Regions from separate parts of the Halomonas sp. AOP12-B1-6 genome, predicted to be linked through region 2. Evidence: predicted binding sites of a transcription regulator. Region 2 holds the regulator's gene; the other holds the start of a gene.

Region 1 (7,802 bases), on a different contig from region 2:
GCAAGTGGTGAATAGTGAATAGAAATAATTCTTTACGTCATCACTACTAGCTCATCAGCATTACGACAAAGCCCCTGATGGAGATGCTCCACAGGGGCTTTGTGCTGCTTATCACTCACGATTTACAAAGTGCTACTCAATCGTTTAAACCGCGTCTTTGCCCGTTTCACCGGTACGAATGCGAATGACCTGCTCTAGCGGCATGACAAAGATTTTCCCATCACCAATTTTACCCGTATTAGCGACCTGGGTAATGGCGTCAATGACCTGTTCCGCCATATCGTCGTCCACCGCGACTTCCAGCTTCACTTTAGGTAGGAAATCCACCACATACTCAGCGCCGCGATAAAGCTCGGTGTGGCCTTTCTGACGGCCAAAGCCCTTAACTTCCGTCACCGTAATGCCCTGTACGCCGATCTCGGAGAGAGACTCGCGCACGTCGTCTAACTTAAATGGCTTGATAATAGCAGTGATCAATTTCATTACGAGAATCCTCTCTAACTAGGTGGCCGTGATGGGCTTTGCTGTGCGGCGGCGGATGGCCCGCTAACGACCAGCATACACCGCTATGGGAGGAGAATAAAAAAGCCTCCCCAAAAGGGGAGGCCATGAGAACAACACTTGCTCATTTAGGCGCCTTGGAATTGCTTTTTGGCGCCACCTAATTATTTTTTAACACTAAACTCTGGGTAAGCTTCGAGACCACACTCAGCGATATCGACACCCTCATACTCTTCTTCTTCACTAACGCGCACGCCCATGATCGCTTTGAGAATAAGCCATACCACCAGGCTAGCAAGGAAGACCCAAGCAAAGATGCCCACAATGCCAATGATCTGGGCACTAAAGGTTGCATCGGCGTTGTTCAGCGGCACTGCTAACACGCCCCAGATACCGACCACACCATGAACCGAGATAGCACCGACAGGATCATCCAACTTCAGCTTGTCTAGTGTCACGATGGCAGCGACAACGATGATGCCGCCTATCGCGCCAATCATCGCCGCGCTCAAAGCAGAAGGAGAAAGCGGATCGGCAGTAATCGCCACAAGGCCCGCCAATGCACCGTTTAACGCCATGGTGAGGTCCGCTTTACGGAACCACAGTTTAGCCAGAATAAGCGCGGCAATGACGCCACCCGCAGCGGCCGCATTCGTGTTCACGAACACCTGTGCCACGTTGTTAGCGGAACCGATATCCGACATTTTTAGCTCTGAGCCACCGTTAAAGCCAAACCAGCCCATCCACAGAATCAGTGTGCCTAGCGCCGCCAGCGGCATGTTGGCACCGGGAATCGCATGAATCGAACCATCTTTACCGTATTTACCTTTACGTGGTCCTAGCACCAAGACACCAGCCAGCGCAGCGGCGGCCCCTGCCATGTGCACAATGCCCGAACCGGCATAGTCAGAGTAGCCCGCTTCAGCTAACCAACCACCGCCCCATGTCCAGTAGCCAGATACTGGATAGATCACCGCGGTCATGACAACCGCAAAGGCCAGGAATGCCCACAGTTTCATGCGTTCAGCCACCGCACCAGACACAATCGACATGGCCGTTGCGACAAACACAACCTGGAAGAAGAAGTCGGCTCGCATGGAGTAATACGGTGCATCGTCGCCACCTGCAGTGACGGCATCAACGCTGTTTTCGGCACCAATCAAGAAGCCCAGGTTTGGCAGGAAGCCACCGGCAGAGCTTGAGTACATGATGAAGTAGCCAACCAGCAGGTACATGGTGCAGGCAATAGCAAACAGCGCGATGTTTTTGGTTAGAATTTCTGCCGTGTTTTTCGAACGCACCATGCCCGCTTCAAGCATGGAGAAACCAGCGGCCATCCACATGACAAGCACGCCGCAAATTAAGAAGTAAAACGTATCGAGTGCGTAGCTAAGATCAGCCAATTCATTCATTGTTAGTTCCCCGTTGAACTAAAAAAGTACCTTGTGAGTGCGGTTTAAACGGCGTCTGCGCCGCGTTCACCGGTACGAATACGGATCACGTCTTCTAGCGGCGTCACAAAGACTTTGCCGTCGCCAATCTTGCCGCTGTTAGCAGCGTTACAGATCGCATCCAGTACGCCCTCTAAGCGATCATCGTCTACGGCCACTTCCACTTTCACTTTGGGTAAAAAGTCGACCACATACTCGGCACCGCGATACAGTTCGGTATGACCTTTCTGACGACCAAAGCCTTTTACTTCGGTAACGGTAATGCCCTGCACGCCGTTATCGGCGAGTGCTTCACGAACGTCGTCGAGCTTGAATGGCTTGATGATAGCGGTGATGAGTTTCATCCCGGATCTCCCCTGCTGGATAAGTCCTGCTAGATTAGTAGCGGCGCAGCCGCCAGAATAAGCACCTGAACCGTTAATGCGCATACTGTGCCAGCTGAATTTTTTTTATTTATAATCAGTCAATTAAAGCAATAAACAATGGTTTTAAATGACCGATTTTGCGTAAAACCATTACCGCAATAGGCCTAGCGCACCAAAAAAGAGCGTAAGCAAACATTGCCTGCCCTATTTAGATGCAAATCACCTACAAGACAGTAAACGCACGCGGCACATGCGAATTCGCCCACTGTTGCGTATCCTTACCGGTAAGCAATTACCTTTTATGTATGACTCATTAGGAGAGAGCCATGGCGCCTCAAGACCGTATTAGCCGACTGGCCCAGCAGATTGGCGACCGCTTACAGAACGCATCTCAAGCCCCGGAAGATATTCAAAAAGGCGTACAGCAAGTGGTTCGCAGCGCGTTTGATCGCCTGGAGCTGGTCTCACGCGAAGATTTCGATATTTTGATGGATGTCGTGCAGCGCACACGGACGCGTGTCGAAGCGCTGGAACGCCAGGTGGCAAACTTGGAAGCGGTGATTGAAACGCAGCAAGCCGCAGCGCCGTCACCCACGGCGCCTGTACAAGCGTCAGAACATTCTTCACAAGACGCGGCGGCCGTGAAAAAGCCTGCCGCTGGCGACGCGTAACACGACGATAAGTAATCCGTTGAGCGGCGGTCTGATGGCCGCCGCACAGCTCAACAACAGCAGAGGCTAGTAACATCTGCTAATTTCCAATAATGAGAACATTTATCATTGCGTTTTAGGCTGCCAATGATTACGATCACCGCCAATAACGATCTGTTCTCTGGATACTTCATGCAACGCTCCCTCATTGTAAGCACCGATGCCAACTCTCACATCGTTAACCCCGGCCACGCTTAGCCAGCTGGGGCATAAATTCGGCATCGACTACTTACACCCTGGGGAGGCGTCTGACTGCCCGCTTGCACACGGCAGCGTCAGCGATTTATCGCTGCCTCCTGCGCTGCACCTCACACTGTCGGATCTTGAGGTTCGTCATCGCTATCTCTCGCGCTCAACTCAGTCCGTGCCATGGTTTGTGTGTGTGGTTATGGATGGCCGTATTAATATCAGTCAAGGCCAGACGCAATTCACTATCGGTGCTGGCCAAGGGCTGTGCGCGCATTTCACCCCGCAGGCACCGCTGATTGTCGAACAGCCCGCTCAGGTGCGGCTGCGCACGCTAAATATTGCCGTTCTGGCAACCGCTCCTTATGCGCTACCCAGCGCACATGAGCCACAGCTGCGCACCTGGACACTGCCACCGGCGCTCTTTACACAGCTACTTGCCACAAGCGAACATCCGCTGGACGACTGGCGCCAGTCGCTGCTTTGGCATGGCCTTTCGCTACAGCTACTTGGCTATGGACTACCCACGCCGTCCCTCTTCAGCTTCCCACTGCCCCCCGGTCTTAAAGCGCGCGAGAACGAGCGACTCGCCCAGCTGCATGAAACCCTGTGCAACCACCCGATGGCCGAGTACTCACTTAAAGCGCTTGCGCGCAGCATGGCCATGAGCCAGAGCAGCCTGCGCCAAAAATTTCGCGACCGATACGGCTGCACCATCTTTGATCATTTACGCCGATGCCGCCTTCAAGAGGCCTATCGCCAATTAGAAAACGATCACAGCGTCCAACAGGTCGCCCACGCCTGCGGGTATTGCCACGCCACTAACTTTGCGACCGCCTTCAAGCGGCAGTTTGGTATCGCCCCAACGGCGGTCATTAGCCGCTGCTAATGGTTTACCTTGCCCGCAATGGGTCTCTTTGCTCAGCAAGTTCCTTCGCGACCCGCGTTTTTGTCATATCCAATAGCTTCTTTGTCATCGCGCATACCTTTCTCTAGCGATTAAGCGCAATAATTCTCATTAACATATTAGTTAATGGCTTCCTCTTTTAGGTATACCTACATGCTCTTCGCGCCTCATCGCTTCTCAAACGCTCCATTGTTCTTACGCTCCCCGCTAAGTGCCGCAATTATTGCCGTACTCGGCATCACATCCGCGAGTGCACAAGGGGCAACGCCGCTGGGCACAGTTACCATCACGGCACAGCAAGCCGCGACGAAGATAGAAACGCCGTTTATTGAGACGCCGCAAAGCGTTTCCACGATTACCCGTGAGCAAATGGATAATCGCGGGGTAAGCACGGTGCAGCGGGCCACAGACTACACGCCTGGCGTGTACTCCAACCAAGTGGGCGCCTCCAATCGCTTTGACTACCTTGTGCTACGCGGCTTTTCTGACGGCAGTTTAAGCAATACGTTTTTAGACGGCTTAAAAGTCATGGGAGATGCCAACTCGCATAGCAGTATGCGCATCGACCCGTGGTTTTTGGAAAGTATTGAGGTGGTGCGCGGCCCCGCATCGGTACTTTACGGGCGCGCCTCACCCGGCGGCGTGGTGGCCTTGAACAGCAAACGGCCCGAATTTGAACAAGGCGGTGAGCTGCGCTTTAGAGTGGGTAATAACAACCAGCGCAGCGCAGCGTTTGATGTCACCGGACCTATTGGCGCTGAGCAACGCGTAGCATTCCGCTTAACCGGTATTGCCAGCGCTGCTGATACTCAATTTGGTCCAACGGAAGAACAGCGCTACGCTATTGCGCCTCGACTAACCTGGGACATCACCGACGATACTAGCCTGACTGTCGAAGCCTACCTTCAGGACGAACCCGAAGGCGGCTACCACTCTGGCGTTCCTTATGAGGGCTCAGTGGTGCCGCGCAACGGGAGTAAAATCAGCAACAACTTCTTTGACGGCGAAGCAGACTACGATGCCTACGAGCGTACTCAGCGAATGGTCGGCTACTCGCTGGAACACCGCTTCAACGATCAAGTGACGGGCCGCCAGATGTTGCGCTATCTCAACTCTGACGTCGTGCTTAACCAAGCCTATGGCTTTGGCTGGACCTCACCGACCTCCAACGAATTGAATCGCTATTACTCCGGCAGTAACGAGTCCCTTGAAGCGGTGACGGTTGATAACCAGCTGGAAGCGCGCCTCAGCAGCGGTGTTGTCGATCACACACTGCTCTTCGGGGTCGATTATCAGCAGCGCGAAAATGACGTTTCATGGCCATCCGGCGCATTCCCTTCCCTGAATGCGTTCGAGCCAATCTACGGTAGCGACCCGCTCGCGTTTTACGACCCGATTCGTGAGCAGCATAAGATCGAACAAACCGGGGTTTATTTACAGGATCAGATCGCCGTGGATAACTGGCGTTTCACGCTGGGCGGGCGCTACGACTGGGTTAGCATTGATAACACCAACCTCGATACCGACGATACGAGTTCACTCAGTGACACGCAGTTTAGCGGCCGTGCCGGCGCCGTTTATCTATTCGATAATGGCGTGGCCCCTTATTTGAGTTACTCCACTGCGTTCACGCCGACCAGTTTCGTCGATGAAAGCGGCAATTTACTCTCTCCCATGGAAGGCGAGCAGTGGGAAACCGGGGTGAAATACCAGCCCAACGGTAGCGCCAACCAGTACAGCGCGGCCATTTTCCATATCACTCAGGAAAACGTAGCCACTAAAGAGCAGCCGAGCGACCCTTACCGCGCCGTGGGTGAAATTGAATCCCAGGGGCTTGAGCTGGAGGCACAAACGCAGCTCACCGATACGCTCTCGCTTCAGGCAGGCTATAGCTTCACCGACATCACCTACGCTAAAAGCGACGACGGCAACCAGGGTAACAACGCAATTTACTCACCTCGCCATCAAGTCCAGGCATGGGCTCACTATGAAGCCAATGACGGCTGGCTAAATGGCGTCGATATGGGCGTTGGCGTGCGCCATTACGCAGACATCGCCGCCGACCGTGCCAACACTGAAACGGTGCCAGACTATACGCTAGTCGATGCCACCATCGGTTACGACCTAAGCCACGTAGGCGTTCCGGGCGTCGAAACACGCTTAAACATTAGTAACGTGTTGGATAAAGATTACGTCGCCTCGTGCAACTCGCTTGATTACTGCTACTTCGGCGCTGAGCGCGGTGTGACGGCTAGCGTTCACTATCGTTTCTAAGCCTCCCTATACACAACCACTCGCCCAGGCCAATGCGCCTGGGCGTTGCTGTTTCTGAATTAGATTTGCAAACAATAAACATTATCTTTTAAATATATCGCTTATATTTCCGGATGGCCTTACCACCTCATGCGCCACACCACCCTGCTCGTTTTATGTGCTCGCTGCGGACTGTTCGCCTTATGCTTGCTGGCCGTTTCTACCGCGCATGCCCAGGTTGCCACGGTGGACTGGACCATTGCCGAAACGCTGCTGGCGATCGATGCACCTGTCAGCAGCATCGCCCAGCAGGCTGACTACCACGCCTGGGTTGGCGAACCTCGCATTCCGGAAAGTGCTACCGATATGGGTTTGCGCACGCAGCCTAATCTGGAGCTTTTGTCCCAGTTCCCCCCCGAGCAGCTGCTGATTTCCCCCATGTTCACGAGCTTAGCGCCGCGCTTGGAGAAAATCGTACCGGTGACATCGCTGGCGCTCTATTCACCCGGCGCGGATACCTGGCAGGAAATGCAGGCGCTGACCCGCGAGCTGGGCGAAATAACCGACCGCGAAGCGGCAGCAGAGCAGTTGATCAATGACACTCGAACGCTGATGGCATCGCTACGCCAAGCACAGCCAGATACCGCACCGCTGTTGATGGTGCAGTTCATGGATGCGCGTCACGTGCGTGTCTTTGGGAAAAGCAGCTTGTACAACGCCGTGCTTGAGCAGCTAGCGCTGCCTAATGCATGGGAGCAAACGACCAATGCTTGGGGATTTTCACTGGTGGGGGTCGAAGCGCTGGCGCTCTATCCCGAGGCAACCATCGTGATCATCGATCCCTTACCCGCGGGAGTAGAGGCAGAGCTTGCTAGCAGCGGCCTGTGGCAAAAGCTGCCTAACGTCAAAAACGTTAACCTGCTGCGCCTGCCACCGGTATGGAGCTTTGGAGCGCTGCCATCTGCACAGCGCTTTGCACGAGAACTGACCGCCGCGTTGGAAGAATCTCATCGCAGCGATCAGTAGCTCACGCGTTAAACGGCTTACCAGCGGTAGCTAACGCTGCCGATGACGCTGCGCGATTCACCGTAGTAGCACCAGAATTCGCAGCTCGCAACGTACTCTTTATCGGTCAGGTTATTGACGTTAATCTGGGCCTGCCAGCCATCGGCAAACTCGTAGCCAACCATGGCATCCACTAGCGTGTAGCTGCTCACATCGCTAATGCTATTATCCGCATCGACGCTACTGCCTACGTAGCGCACGCCGCCGCCCAGCGTTATGCCATCGAGCGCCCCCCCGGTCACTGCATAGTCCAGCCAGGTGGATGCTTGATGGCGTGGAATTAAGCTGGCACGACGATCATCTTCCAAGCGCGAATCGTTATAGGTGTACGCAGCGGTGACCTTAAGGTCATCCGTTACGTAGC
Region 2 (7,802 bases):
CCCGATCGAAGAGTTTACGATCGCTGGTAATCTGGAGCGGATGTTCGCGGGCCTAGTGGGCATTGGTGATGATACCGATACCCGTGGCAGCGTGCACACGGGTAGCTGGTTGATTGATGCGATGACAGTAGCCGGTAACTAATCGGCGTAAATGGCTACTGATCTTCCTCAAAGCGAGCCTCGAACAGCGCTTGAATCGCATCAAGCGCCTGTTCTGCGTCGTCGCCCTCGGCGTGTATAGCTAGCTCAGTACCGCACGGGGCGGCGAGCATTAATAGCGACATAATATTAGCGGCATCGGCAGCCTGCTGCTGCTTATAGACACGTATATTAGCCGTGAACTGTTGGCCGCATTTAACTAGTTTCGTCGCCGCGCGGGCATGTAGTCCGCGTTGATTGGTGAGTGTGAGTGTTCTTTCTGGCACCCTGGTTCCTTTTCGCCGAGTGGTGTCATTAATCAATAGACGTGCTTAAGTCGTTGGTAATTGATCGCTGGTCGAGGAGAGACTGGTCAACGGCGTTGGGGGCTGTTCGCTCAGCGTATATTGCAGGCCTAGCTCGCGGTGGCGCAATTGAACTTCGCCCACACGAGCCGCTAAGCTTTTTGCTAGCTGCTCCACCATATAGACAGAGCGATGTTGACCACCGGTGCAGCCAATAGCAACGGTCATGTAGCTACGTTGGCTATTCTGATAAGCCGGTAACCAGCGCTCAAGCCATGCCTGGATATCGTTACTCATGGCATCCACAACGGGATAGCCTTTTAAGAAGGCAACGATGTTGGCGTCACGGCCTGTCGATTGTCGCAGCGTTGGGTCCCAGTAAGGATTGGGCAGGCAGCGCACGTCGAAGACGAGGTCAGCATCCAAGGGTACCCCACGCTTATAACCGAACGATTCAAACGTCAACGTCAACTGGTCGCACTGCTGGTGAGCCACCTGGTCAGTAATCCGGCGGCGTAGGTCGTGTACTGACAGTCGCGATGTGTCGATCAATAGATCGGCTAGATCACGTATGTCATGCAGGGTCTCTTCTTCTTTATTGATAGCCTCTTCAAGGGTCATTTCACTATTGCGCGTCAACGGATGTCGGCGGCGTGTGGCGGAGTAACGCTCTAGAAGAATTCGGGCATCAGTGGTTAGGTAGATAACTTGGAAATCAATGGTGCGCTGGCGCAACTCTTGTAATAGCGAGGGCAGGCGTTCAAGAGCCCCCGGTAAGTTGCGTGCATCAATGCTGACCGCCAGATGGGTACGATCACTCTGGTCGCGTAATTCGTCGACCAGTGACCCCAGCAGCATGACGGGAAGGTTATCAATCGCGTAGTAGCCTAGGTCTTCCAACGCCTGTAAGGCGATAGATTTGCCAGACCCAGAACGACCGCTAATGATGACCAGTTGCATAGAGTTTCTCTTCGCGTTAATCCAACGGCTTAAATAGGGACTTGATGGTCATTGATTGTCGCTTAATCCGCTGAATGCTCACGAATTTTAGCTGTAATGAGGTCGAGTAGTTCGCGCTGACTGCCTGCTTTGCGTAGCCGCTGGCGAGTATCCGCATCATTCATGATGGTGGCTACTTGGCCTAGCAAAGAGAGGTGTGTGTCATCCGCTTGTTCCGGTACGAGCAGCACAAACACTAGATCAACGGGGTCGCCGTCGATAGCATCAAAATCAATCGCTTCTGAGAGTTTTAAAAAACCAGCAATAGGCGTAGAGCAGTGAGGGCTGCGGGCATGTGGAATAGCCACGCCGTTACCAATCCCTGTGCTACCTAAGCGTTCTCGGCCGATTAAGCGACTGAACACTTCTTGGCTATCTAAACTGGGCGTATTTTGGGCGATAAAGGTGCTGAAAAATTCCAGCACCCTTTTTTTGCTGCCCCCAGGGACGTCGAAAAGAACGCGCTCTGGGGGGAGTATGGTTTCCAACGTCATTGAATTAACGCACACCTGCGCCTTGGGCGCGAGCTTGTGCTTTTTCCTTATGTTTAACGAGTTGACGATCAATTTTGTCCGCTAGCGCATCGATAGCGGCATACATATCACTGTCTAGGGCTTCTGCATGTAAGTCAGCGCCTGCTGCATGCAGTGTGCAGGCTGCCTGTTGGCGTTCTTTCTCCACCGATAGGGTGACCTGCACAGTGGTTATATTGTCGTAATGACGCTCAACACGTTCAAGCTTTTCATTAACATAGTCACGCAAGGCGTCAGTCAGTTCTACGTGATGACCAGTGATATTTACTTGCATTGACGTACTCCTTATCTATCGGACTGTACTTAGGAACCGTGCTTAGGAACCGTACTTAGGGACTGTACTTAGTACTTAGATATGTAGCCCTTTTGATTGTAACCCTTTTTGCCCCGTTGCAAAGCCCTTGTCGAGAGTTTCGCTGCAACCTGGCAGATCCTAGCGCAAACGGCGCCGCTCACTGGAAGAGGGAATGCCCATGGCTTCACGATATTTGGCTACCGTACGCCTTGCAACTTGAATGCCACCTTCTTCTAATAATGTCACTAAGCGGCTATCAGAAAGCGGTTTGCTGGGCGCTTCTTCGTGAACCAGCTTTTTCAGGCGGGCGCGGATCGCGGTACTGGAGTGGCTGTCGCCATCCTGGCCACTCACTTGGCTAGAGAAAAAGTATTTCAGCTCGAACACGCCACGCGGCGTATGAATATATTTCTGCGTTGTCACCCGTGAAATCGTTGATTCATGCATTTCAACGGCTGCGGCTATATCGGCCAAAATCAGCGGTTTCATGGATTCTTCGCCATGTTCGAGAAAGCCGATTTGACGGGTAATGATTTCACGGCCCACTCGCAGCAGCGTGTCGTTACGACTCGAAAGGCTTTTAATTAACCAGCGCGCTTCCTGCAGGTGTTCTTTCAAAAACTGATTATCCTGACTTTTGTCCGCACGCTTTATCAGGCTGGCGTAATCAGGTTGGATTCTTAACCGAGGCAGGGCGTCCTGATTGAGCTCTAAATGCCAGCCTTCATTATCATGACGCACCACCAGGTCGGGCGTGATGTAGCTGTCGTTGGTCACGCCATAAGCGCTGCCTGGGCGTGGATCTAGGCTGCGAATTAGCTGGATGACATCGGCTAGCTGCTCGTCATCGAGTCCTAAGCGTCGCTTGAGTAAGCGCATGTCATCTTTGCTGAGCGCTTCAAGAAACTGACGCACTAGCCTACGAGCAGGCACTAGCAGTGGCGTATCATCTGGCAGGGCGGCGAGCTGCAGCATCAAGCATTCACGCAGGTCGCGGGCAAAAATACCGGTGGGCTCGAATTGCTGCAGTTTTAATAATGTCGTTTCGACTTCGCGCTGGCTAAGGCTATCAATGCCCTGGGCGCGTAGCCCTTCACGAATATCATTAAGCGGCTGGGTCAAATAGCCGTTGGCATCTAGTGCATCAATGAGGCTCTCGGAAACCAGCTGTTCACGCACACTAAAATCGGTCATGGCGAGTTGCCACAATAGGTGGCCATGAAGGCTCTGTTCGGCAGCCTGGCGCTCAAAATCAGGGCCCTCGCTGCTGCTGCCAGTGCCGCCAATGTCTTGATAGGTGTCCGACCAGTCGCTATCAACGGAAAGCTCGGTGGGAATGCTCTCTGACCACTCCTCCTCTTTAGGCTCGCTTACGGCCTCTTCACCGAACTCATCTTCCTGTTCCAGCATGGGGTTGGCATCTAAGGCCTGCTGAATTTCCTGACGAAGATCCAGAGTCGATAGCTGCAGCAGGGCGATAGCCTGCTGCAGCTGAGGTGTCATGGTCAGCTGTGTCCCAATGCGCAGTTGAAGAGAAGCTTTCATGACCATTTGAGAACCACTCGTTAATCGGAATGCTTTACCCTAGTGCGAGTGGGAGCTGGGTGCAAGTGCAATAAGCATGCCATTGGTAGTTAAAGCGTTATAAGGCGGGATTTATGGGCAAAAATAAGCCTACAGACGAAAATCTGCGCCCAGATAAACATCCCTGACTTGCTGGTTAGTGAGGATAGATGCCGGGGGGCCGCTGGCGATGATATGGCCATCGCCGACAATATAAGCGATATCGCAAATGTCCAGCGTTTCACGGACGTTATGGTCGGTAATCAGAACGCCAATGTGGCGCTGTTTCAGCGCGCGAATGATGGTTTTAATCTCGCCCACTGAAATGGGGTCAACCCCGGCAAAGGGCTCATCTAGCAAGATGAAGGCGGGTTCGGTCGCTAGCGAGCGGGCAATTTCTACACGGCGACGCTCTCCCCCTGAGAGGCTCATGCCTAGGTTGTCGCGAATATGGGTGATATGGAAATCTTCAAGCAGAGCCTCCAGGCGCTCTTCGCGACCTGGGCGGTCGAGCTCTTTGCGCGTTTCTAATATCGCCATAATGTTATCGGCAACCGATAATTTGCGAAAAATAGACGCTTCTTGGGGCAGGTAGCCAATGCCTGCCGCTGCGCGCTCATGCATCGGAGCACGAGTTAAATCTAAGTCGTCAATACCCACTTTGCCGGCGTCAGATTTGACCAGCCCGACAATCATATAAAACGACGTGGTTTTGCCCGCGCCGTTAGGGCCGAGTAAGCCAACGACGCTGCCTTGGGAGATTTCCAAGTTAATATCTTTAACCACTCGGCGGCGTTTGTAACTTTTTGCCAAGTGGTGGGCATATAGTGTTTTTATCGGCGCATTGTCAGCAGTTGCCATCGATAGACTCTCTATTGTTCAGGCTGAATAGTCATGCGTATACGCTGCGGCTCGCTACCTTCAACGTCTGAGCGCGCTTGAATCACTTCACGGTCGATGAAATATTCAAGCCGACCTCCGGTAAATTTGTCGTCCTGCTGTGTCAATTCAGCTTGATCAACGAGCTCCACTCGGCGTTCGGCGACGTGATAAATAATCCGCCGAGCCCAGCCTTCCGTCGGGCCTTCTTGCCCTTCGGCCTGATGGCGCAAATAAGCACGCTCACCGGTCGACGTTGCCCGTGAAAGCTCGCCCGCCTCATTGCGTTGAATTTCCACTCGTTCGCCGCGCAGCTGCATTTCGCCCTGGCGAATATTGACATCCCCGGTGTAGACGGCGGTGCCCGCGCGCTGATCAAGATCTAGGCGGTCGGCTTCGACCTCCACGGGGGCCTGTTGTGAAGACGAGCTGGTTTGGGCTGCCGCGGATAGCGGCACGGCAAGCGCAAAAAGGGCGGTGTAGATAAGTGCTTTCATGGCGACTCCTGTTAGCGTTGTGTGGCCGGTGGATGAGTGCCGCGCACACCGTCAGATAAGCGGACCTGGCTATCGTTTAACCATACATCCATATGTGAAGCATTCATTTGCTGGGGCGGCTGTTGCAGTAATACCGGTGCCTCGCTCCATGCATGTTGAGTGAGGCCATCATAGTGCAGTTCTTCAGTATCCAGCTGCCATCCTTCGTCTGGCGCAATAAGTCGCGCGGAGCCGGACATAACGAGGGACTGCGTATTGGTATTAAGCGTGCCCACATCGGCACTGGCTAGCCACTGGCGCTCATCGCTGTCATACAGGGTGGCCTGAGGGCTCTCAGACCAGGTTTCCCCGCTTTGCGGCGTATGGATGAGGCGCGGTGTTTTTAATGACTGCAAGACGTTACCGTTGTCGCCAAACAGAGTGATTTCAGCATCCTCCAGGACGTGCCCTGGCTCTTGGGCCTGCGCTTCTGGGTCGATAGCGGTTTTTTGAGGCCCGCCTGGGCCAAGCCACACCAATAGCACGCCCAAGGCGATAAAAAGCCCTGTTAATCCTAGGCGTGTTTTAAGATGCTTAAGCATTTATGTGCGGCCGTGCAAGTAAGTGTCGAGCACTGCGCTCCAGTGCCCTTGGGCTTCAAGCAGAGTATCGCAAATTTCGCGTACCGCGCCGTGCCCGCCAAGCCGTTCCGTTGTCCAGTCGGCATGAGTGTGCATATAGTCCGGCGCATTGGGGACGGTAATGCCGACACCACAGCGCTTGATAACCGATAGGTCGGGGAGATCATCGCCGCAATAGGCGACTTGCTCTAGCTCTATATCCAAACGCTGGCACAGGCCGCGCAAGGTGGCGAGCTTATCCTCGCAGCCTTGAAAGACATGGTCGATACCCAGCGCTGCGGCACGTTGACTAACCATGGGCGAATCGCGGCCAGTAATCAGCGCGACGTGGATGCCGACTCGCTTAAGCAGCTTTAGACCATGGCCATCCTGAGTATGAAAGGCTTTAATTTCGATGCCGTCAGCCTGAAAGTAAAGTCGACCATCGGTGAGTACGCCATCAACATCTAACGCCAATAGACGAACGCGGCGAAGTCGATCAAGTAGGGCTGCAGATAGGGTCATAAAGCCTCCATTCTTTTAAGAAGTCGCTAAATCTTGCGATAAATACGTTAAATAACGCCGCTAACAAGCAAGTCATGCATATGTAAGGCACCAACCGGGCGCTGTTGTTCATCAACCACCGCGAGTGCGGTAATTCGGCCCTCTTCCATAATGCGTACCGCCTCTGCTGCCAGTATGTCGGGGCCGATACGTTTACCTGGCCGAGTCATGACATCATCGACTAAGACGTCGCGTAAGTTGTGGTATTGATCCAGCGTGCGCCGCAGGTCGCCATCGGTATATACCCCGGCTAAACGACCGTCACTATCAACCACGCAGGTAAAGCCCAGCCCTTGGCGGGTAATTTCCAATAAAGCGTCGCGCAGCGGGCTGCCTAGCGGAATTTGCGGCAAGCGTGCGCCATCGTGCATAAGGTCTCTCACGCGCAGCAACAAGCGCTTGCCTAAGCTGCCACCCGGATGGGAAAGAGCGAAATCTTCTGCCGTAAAGCCTCGGGCTTCCAGCAGTGCTACGGCGAGCGCATCACCCAGCGCTAGGGCGGCAGTGGTCGAGCTAGTGGGAGCGAGATCCAGCGGGCATGCCTCGCGCTCAACGCCGCTATTTAGATGCGCATCAGCATGCTTAGCGAGCGTGGAGCCAGGCCGCCCTGTCATGCTGACCAGCGGCGTACCTAAACGTTTCAGTAGCGGCAGAAGGGCGGTCACTTCGGCCGTTTCGCCTGAGTTAGACAGGGCCAACACAACGTCGGCGCGAGTAATCATGCCCAGGTCGCCGTGACTGGCTTCACCTGGGTGAACAAAGAAGGCGGGTGTGCCGGTGCTGGCTAGGGTGGCGGCAAGCTTGCCGGCTATATGGCCAGATTTACCCATGCCAGTGACCACGACGCGCCCCTGGCAGGCGAGTATAAGCTCGCAGGCGCGGTCAAAGTTTTCATCTAACTTGGCCTGCAGGCCACCAATAGCTGCCTGCTCAATTTGCAGCGTACGTAAGGCACTTTCGCGCAGTAAGCTGAGGGAGGCGAGAGGCTGGCGCATAGCGATATCTCTTGGCGATTGAAAATATAAAAGGCGACAAGCGCTAAGAATAACATCTTGGCAGTGCTAGTAGGCAGTACTTCAGCTGCTATTGGGGCAGATGTGCTGAGATATGCTGTGCTTAATAATCGCAACATCGGTTAGCGTGATAGCGCTTAGTAGAGTTATAGTACGTTGTTCGATAATGTATTAGAACGCTGTTTTTTTAAATGCGGCAGCGGCAAGTGGCGTATAATAGTTAGCCCTAGCCGCGTCGCGCTAAGAGTCAACTGAGCTATGACAGAGACACCCTTCATAGAAATTGAAGATCTTTATTTTTCTCGTGGCGATCACGAGATTTTTCGTGGCGTCAATATGACGATTCCGCGGGGTAAAGTCACTGCTATCATGGGGCCCAGTGGCACCGGCAAGACAACGCTGCTTAAGCTCATAGGT

Evidence for each region. The regulator sigma-54, encoded in region 2, starts transcription at its own class of promoters, with help from an activator protein. The targets are predictions, from matches to a motif close to TGGCACNNNNNTTGCTNT.
Region 1: the regulator sigma-54 is predicted to act here: its motif matches at 2,372-2,389, upstream of ACT3TR_RS07700 (P-II family nitrogen regulator).

What each region holds. Positions count from the first base shown of each region.
Region 1 is NZ_JBQSYK010000002.1:523,228-531,029, forward strand. Features, by position in the region: gene glnK (P-II family nitrogen regulator) at 145-483, opposite strand; gene ACT3TR_RS07695 (ammonium transporter) at 666-1,913, opposite strand; gene ACT3TR_RS07700 (P-II family nitrogen regulator) at 1,958-2,296, opposite strand; gene ACT3TR_RS07705 (accessory factor UbiK family protein) at 2,644-2,988, shown strand; gene ACT3TR_RS07710 (AraC family transcriptional regulator) at 3,188-4,102, shown strand; gene ACT3TR_RS07715 (TonB-dependent siderophore receptor) at 4,274-6,394, shown strand; gene ACT3TR_RS07720 (ABC transporter substrate-binding protein) at 6,524-7,399, shown strand; gene ACT3TR_RS07725 (TonB-dependent siderophore receptor) at 7,417-7,802, opposite strand, start outside.
Region 2 is NZ_JBQSYK010000001.1:79,793-87,594, reverse strand. Features, by position in the region: gene pmbA (metalloprotease PmbA) at 1-142, shown strand, start outside; gene ACT3TR_RS00440 (HPr family phosphocarrier protein) at 156-425, opposite strand; gene rapZ (RNase adapter RapZ) at 471-1,403, opposite strand; gene ACT3TR_RS00430 (PTS sugar transporter subunit IIA) at 1,466-1,936, opposite strand; gene hpf (ribosome hibernation-promoting factor, HPF/YfiA family) at 1,941-2,249, opposite strand; gene ACT3TR_RS00420 (RNA polymerase factor sigma-54) at 2,409-3,821, opposite strand; gene lptB (LPS export ABC transporter ATP-binding protein) at 3,945-4,694, opposite strand; gene lptA (lipopolysaccharide transport periplasmic protein LptA) at 4,706-5,209, opposite strand; gene lptC (LPS export ABC transporter periplasmic protein LptC) at 5,221-5,790, opposite strand; gene ACT3TR_RS00400 (KdsC family phosphatase) at 5,791-6,333, opposite strand; gene ACT3TR_RS00395 (KpsF/GutQ family sugar-phosphate isomerase) at 6,381-7,367, opposite strand; gene ACT3TR_RS00390 (ATP-binding cassette domain-containing protein) at 7,644-7,802, shown strand, end outside.